2 regions of the Pseudotamlana carrageenivorans genome follow, and region 1 is predicted to be linked to the other one. Evidence: riboswitches for the same ligand, from Rfam matches in the RefSeq annotation. Region 1 holds a riboswitch; the other holds the start of a gene.

Evidence for each region. A riboswitch is a leader RNA that binds a small molecule or an ion and turns the genes downstream of it on or off. The one in region 1 is predicted to bind cobalamin.
Region 2: linked by a shared signal. The riboswitch ahead of C1A40_RS01165 (TonB-dependent receptor plug domain-containing protein) and the one ahead of C1A40_RS04195 (4Fe-4S cluster-binding domain-containing protein) in region 1 are both predicted to bind cobalamin.

What each region holds. Positions count from the first base shown of each region.
Region 1 covers NZ_CP025938.1:893,273-896,705, forward strand. Annotated here, with positions in the region: gene nrdD (anaerobic ribonucleoside-triphosphate reductase) at 1-1,174, opposite strand, end outside; gene C1A40_RS04195 (4Fe-4S cluster-binding domain-containing protein) at 1,171-1,629, opposite strand; cobalamin riboswitch at 1,744-1,945, opposite strand; gene C1A40_RS04200 (hypothetical protein) at 2,008-2,385, opposite strand; gene C1A40_RS04205 (DUF5689 domain-containing protein) at 2,417-3,433, opposite strand, start outside.
Region 2 covers NZ_CP025938.1:244,722-248,154, forward strand. Annotated here, with positions in the region: gene C1A40_RS01160 (YncE family protein) at 1-95, opposite strand, end outside; gene C1A40_RS01165 (TonB-dependent receptor plug domain-containing protein) at 99-1,970, opposite strand; cobalamin riboswitch at 2,018-2,276, opposite strand; gene C1A40_RS01170 (ABC transporter substrate-binding protein) at 2,306-3,244, opposite strand; gene C1A40_RS01175 (bifunctional adenosylcobinamide kinase/adenosylcobinamide-phosphate guanylyltransferase) at 3,343-3,433, shown strand, end outside.

The DNA.
Region 1 (3,433 bases):
TACCGTTTATCCCTATGGTTAAAAACTGTTTATCTAAGGTTATATAACCCGCATCATAAACAGGAAGCATGCCAGCTTCCAAATAATCTTCTACAATACGCCTATAAGTCACCTGATATTTCTGGATTTTGACAACCTCTTCCTTAAGATCCCTTTTTTGTTGAATAAGGCGATTCATATTTAGGGTGATTACATTTATAGATCCCGTTGAAACGCCTCCAGCACCAAGTGAGTAACTAAAGGTATTATCGCTAATTTCATTTCTTAATCTACAACAAGAAGCTAAACTATCGGCGCTCTCCGCCTGATATATAAAAAAAGAGTTGCCTTCACTTAACTGGGTGGCACACATGTTTGCAAAATCATGATCTACGGGTTTACCCTTGGCTACAAGCATGGCCGCGGTAACCACAGGAAAGGTAAGTACAGCCTTTTCCCGTTCCTTATTAAACCAAGACATGAAATAGCTTTGTAATTTTTTTAAATCCTCCCATCGCGCTGGGGTTAAATCTGGAAAAACAAAATCGCTAAACATACTATTAAAATAAAGCTCATCGTAAATTGAGATATTCCAAAAAACCGATTGATACCCACGAGCGGCAGCGGGTTGATTGATAGCATAAACCACATGTTGCAAATGATTTTCTATCGTTTTGGTATTTGTTTTTAAATAATTGTCCCCATAATCCTTTTTAGCAAAATAATCAAAATACAATAAAAACTCTACCGTTGCTAAAGCGCCTGCAAACTGAGAACTTATAGCAAATACCAAATTAACAAATTCACCACAGAAACTCTCCAAATGCATAGGCGCTTTACTTTCACCGCCCAATTTAGTCATGCCATCTAACAAAAATGGATACATACTTATGGAGACACAATACGGTTTTAATGAAGTTTCATCATGAATATAAATCTCATGATTTTCAATTTGTCGCACGTATTCATTAGCTAAGTCATCATCAAAAAGCGTGGCAATTTTATTTTTAACTAGTTGCCTGTTTACCTGAATATTTACATCCTTATTGAGCTCAAACTCCATAGTCGCTATGTTTTTGGAGGCCACATTGGCATTGGCATCCATGGTAGATCCATCGGCAGCATTATTGGCATTGATGTAATTGGAAATGAATTGAATTTTTTGTTCAATTTGTTTTTGGCTTAATCTGATCATGACTTTTGGGTTTTTAAAAATAAATGATTTAATGGCGTATTCGATGCTACTTCAATAAACTTCTGGTTGGTCTTTGCACTATCAAGCCCTCCTAAATCGGAGTCCCACCTACCTGTTTTTATCCAAGTTAGCTCATCTAAAATACATTTTGGCACAGAGGTTTCTCCAGTATACAAACAGGTTTTATACCCTGATTTTTGAGCTATATTTAAATATTTTGAAAGCTTTTGAGCATACCATTCCCCCCCCATAAACAATACACAAGTAGCAAGAACTTTGTATCTATCTAAAATATCCAAATAGATATTTTGTGTTAGCTTTTCCCCATACTTTTCCTTCCAAAGAAAAGGTGAATGACAGCCCGGACACTTTAATTGACAACCACTAATACTAAAACAAATACTTATTTGTCCTGGCACTTCTTGCAAGGCTATTTGCATATCATGATAATACATAGAACAGGGTAATACCGATAAAACAGGTTTATCGAAACATTAAAAAACGATTAAATTGCAATAGGTATCCTTTATGAGGATGGCTTGATGCCAGTAACTTTTTTCCCGAAAGTTAGGCTCATTCTGAAAGTGGCAGGTCTTCTGACTTACTCTGGTTGTTACGTCTTCCCATTTATTTTTTTAAATAGTGACTAAAGAATGTAACACCTTTTTAAGAGCTTACAGCTGCGGGAACAGTTACGGATTTTCACCATATTCCCTTTTAATCCAAAACAGGGCACAGCCTGTCTTTAGAACCAAATTCATAGTTCAAAAGTAGTAAAAAAGAGCGCTGATAGGCTTAGCGAAAAATTTGATTTTTCAACAAGATATTAACCACTATAGTGCTTGAAATAAAACTAAAGTAAGTCCCAAAACGACTACAGGTAAAAACCACAATACCCAAATGTTATAATCTAGCTTTTTATTTTTAAGCATTTTAACATTGCGTATTTTTCGTTTTCTACCGCCGTACTGCATCCAATTTTTAAAATAAATGAAGATAACAACCAACACAAATAATATCCATGCTTTTGATGCCGACATGGTTTGCACATTCATTTGTTTAAAAAATCCTGAAAAAAAAACGCCTAAAAGTAGTAACAAACTACATTGCAGAAATGATACGTAAAACGTAGCAATATCGTTGGCTTTCTTACTTTTTTTAGATTTATAATATTGAAAAAAATGAAAGAATAATTTATCGAATGTGGTCATGGTAATTTTTAAAAGTCTTCAAAGGTAAAAACTATTCGACATAATCAATACGAATATCGTCCAATTCGTAAACCCCATCAAAAGATTCTTGTCCGCCACCCGTATATTTAAAAGCGATATGCACCATGCCTGTGGCACAAGACAAATCGACCACACCAGAATTAAACCACGGCACAAAGGAATCGGAGTTTTTAACTATGTATGCTGCCGATAACACAGCCCAAGTAGCTTGTAGTACCCCAGCTTCGGTACCGTCCCAATCTTGACTGCAAAGCACTTCCATAAAACTACTATCGGCTAAACTGTTTGAAGTTTTAAAACGCAGGGTTTCACCATCTTGGTCATCTAAATTTATAGGCGGTGTAATGAGCCAACCAATATTACTCGTATCACCAGAACTAGCACTTTGAAATCTTGCTGATCGCCCTAACGATGCATTCGATGAGGTAGACGAATAACCTTCCCAAGCTTGGGTACCTACTTCCATATAATTGGTCCACCCATCGATTACTATAGGCTTGTTGTTTTTCTGTGCCTCAAAATTTTCGGTTAGTAAATTTCCTAACCCGTAAGATTCGGCAAGACCGCAATTCAGTTCCATGGGGTCGCAGCGTTCGGGATCATCAAAAAGGACATCAGCAGAACTGTTTACAGCTAACACATTAAAATCATCGCCATAATCCCGACTATAGACCCCCGAAACATGGCCTTTTCCTTGCGGAACAATAAGCGATTTAAAATCGGCATAGGTACTGGTTTGCATCATCACTGAAACACCAGAGTCGCAGGACTCTAAAACGCGAAAACCATCAAATTCATCATAAGCTTCACTAGAAAAGCTTGCGCCTAATTCAAAGCGATTCAATTGCATATGTTCTAACTGAATGAGGGTGTTTTCATCTTTAGCTGTTAAATCTTGTAGTTGCACCAGCTTAGGCTGTATCTCTGCAATTTCAGGACTTCTACTAATAACGGAAGGGATTTCCGAAGCCTGTATTTGTCCGACACGAACACCATCACCTGTTCCAATACATAACACACCACTGTT
Region 2 (3,433 bases), 650 kb from region 1:
GGTAAGTTGTCACTCCCATCATCGTCGTTAGAACATGAATTAAAAAGTAAAACACTAAAAATAAAAAGTGCTGATAATAATTTATTGATTTTCATAATTTAAAAAATATAGTTTATATTAAAATTAAAGTTTCTATTTGGCATCGGGCGTCTTGGCTGGGTTACATAGTATTTATTAAATACATTATTTACCTTAATCCCCATTTTTAATTGCTGATTTTGAGTATTTAAAAGCTTAAAATCTATACCTGTATTAGCAACAAAGTAATGAGGTATTACAAAATCTTCAGAATTACTTGCTGTAGTATACACTTTACCATTAAACAACTGCTGATAAAAAAAGCTGAATCTTTCGTAGTTGTAGCCTAAATTTCCATTAAATAAATTCTTTGGCACAAATATGACCTGAAGATCGGTGGCACCATCAATGGCAAGGGTGTAATTATAATTGGCATTTAATACTAATTGATGCTTATTAAGATTCTTTTTATAAGACATAACGACCTCAAGCCCTTTATTAGTGACTTCCGATAAGTTTATGGGCACCCAAACGCCTGGTCTATTTGCATCGCCATTAGGCGTCCAAATTATTTTATCTTTTGCCTGGATATAGAAGGCACCAACATCTATTGAAAACTGGTTGTTTTTATACCCCACTCCCACTTCTGATTGCAAAGCACTTTCGGGAATTAAATCTAGGTTCCCTTGACCTGGCCAATATAAATCGTTGTAAGTGGGCACTCTATAATTTTTAGACCCATTGGCTCTAATAAAAAAATGATTTAATGGTTTTACTTTTAATCCTAAAGCATAAGTAAACGGCACTTGATAATCGGAGTTAAAGTCCTTTCTAATTTTAGCATCAAAATATAGGATTCGGTTGATATGCTGGTCGTAAATAAAAGACTGAGAAAACTGTTTTCTGTTTCGCTCTGTTATTTGATCTGTTTTTCCAAAAGCAGATTCATATTCAGAATAAGAAGATACGGTTGCATGCCACTTGGGTAAACGATAACTCACATTATAATTTAACAAATACCGATCTGATAACCCAAAATTGAAGGTCTCAGAAGCTTTATCATCAAAATACCTATATTCTTGAAATAAGTAAGCCAATTTGGCTTCATGGCTTAACCTTTTATTGTCAAAAGTGTATACCAATAAATTCCTGTAATTAATATCTTGATACTTATCATTAGCAGACGTCGGATTTGGTAATTCTCCCGAAAACAAACGCTCTCCAAAATAGTTTGAACTATAAAAATTTAGTTTAGAAAACTTCGTTAGCAAGAAAGAACCACTAACATTAAAACCCAAGTTTTCGTATGCGCCATTCGTGTTTTTATAATCTGTACCTAATAACGGATAATCATTTTCCGATTGATTATAGGATAGTCCTGCGTTTATAGTCCATTTAGAATTTGAAATTTTTAATTTATACAAGCCGTTATAAGTATCATAACTCCCCAATGAAGCTATAAACTGATTGCTGACAAACTCATCATTTGAAAATTTCAAATTATCGTTCAAATGAATCGTACCACCTATGGCTCCAGAACCATATTCTAAACTTCCACCGCCACTTCGTATATCAATGGCATCAAATAAACTAACCGTTAAAGAATTAAACCCTGTTTGCCCATTGTTAATGGAGTTAATATTAATACCATTCCAAATAACAGCAGTGTTGGAAGCGCTAGTACCCCTAAAACTAGCCGTACTGGTTCCTCCTGCCCCATATTCTTTGATGTATAATGGAGAATTAAAACGCAACAAAGCGCTAAAGGATTCTAAATTATTTACAATTATGGAATCGTTTAATGTTTCAACTTTATAACCTGCTGAATGATTTGTTAATTTTCTATCTGATACGATAACGACCTCACCTAAACGATTAACCAGGCTATCGTTTTGAGCAACACCATGAAAACAGACAAAAAACAATAATGTTTTAAAAAAGATTTTTTTCATAATAACTAAACCTTTATCCCGAAAGTTTTATTTTTTTGTTATGAAAATGGCAGGTCTCCTGACTTGCGTCTCCGTGTTGGTCTTCCCAAAGTTATCATAGCGAAGCAAATTATATTTGCTTTGGCAATCTCTTACCTCAGTGACATTAAAGTGTAACACGAATCTCTTTTAAAGAGATACCCAATTAAATTGGGTACTAAGCTTACAGTTGCGGGAACAGTTCTGGATTTTAACCAGATTCCCTTTTAATCGATAATGATAGTAGTCTTATTCATTGTGAAGCATACTAAATTTGCTATCGAACCAAAATTCGCTGCAAATGTATAGTATTTTATTTATAATTTGGATACTAATAGATCCTTATAATTATAAAATTTTGAATTGAGTTCTGGTGATGTTTTATAGTAGTCTGGATGAATCATTTTTGCTAAACTTTCAATACCATTTACCAAAGTACTCGCCGAAGGTTGTGTAAACATATCAAAGTCTGCAATGTATACTTGATTATTTTGAACGGCTCTTAAACTGTTCCATTCTGGCATTTCTTCCAAAAACTTCATGTCTTCTAATGTTCTTGCTACCGTATAGCCACATGGAGCGATAACCAAAACTTCAGGATTATATTTTACAATTTTATCCCAAGGGATAACAATACTATCTCCTGATGGATGTGACATCATATCAATACCTCCGGCATAAGCAATTTGATGAGGAATCCAGTGCCCGCAATTAAATAAAGGGTCTATCCACTCTAACAGCAAAACACTTTTAGGTTGCAATCTATTTTTTCTTTGAATATCAATAACGTCATCTATGCGCTGCATTAAGGCATCAACATGCGCTCTACCTATTTTTTCTTGGCCAAGTACTTTTGCTATAGTTAAAACAGAATCAAAAACATCATCTAAAGACTGTGGTGTAATAGCAATAATTTCTGGTGTTTTTTCCAACATTGAAACTGCAGCGGCAGTACATTCGGTATCTATTTGGCATACTTCACAAACATCTTGGGTAAAAATGACATCGGGTAAAATCTGCTCTAACTTTTCTTGATCGACATAGTATAAACTTTCACCTTTATTTTTACTATTCGAAAATAACGTATCGATTTCCTTACTCGTATAATTTTTACCTTCCAAAACACATCTTACAACAGGTGTCTTTTCATTTAAAGCTTGGGCAGGGCATTCGAAGGTTATTCCCTCCAACATATCTTGGAGTCCCATGTCATAAATCATTTGAGTTACTGCAGGTAAAAAAGAAGAAACAATCATAATTTTCAAATATTAAAAAACAAAAATACATACTTTTAATATAGCTTTCCTGTTTAAGAAATGTTTTTAACCTTTGCTACTTAACATCAGATCGAATTATGATTTACTACATCACAGGAGGCGAACGTTCAGGTAAAAGCAGTTACGCCCAAAACTTGGCTTTATCCTTTTCTAACAGTCCAAAATATA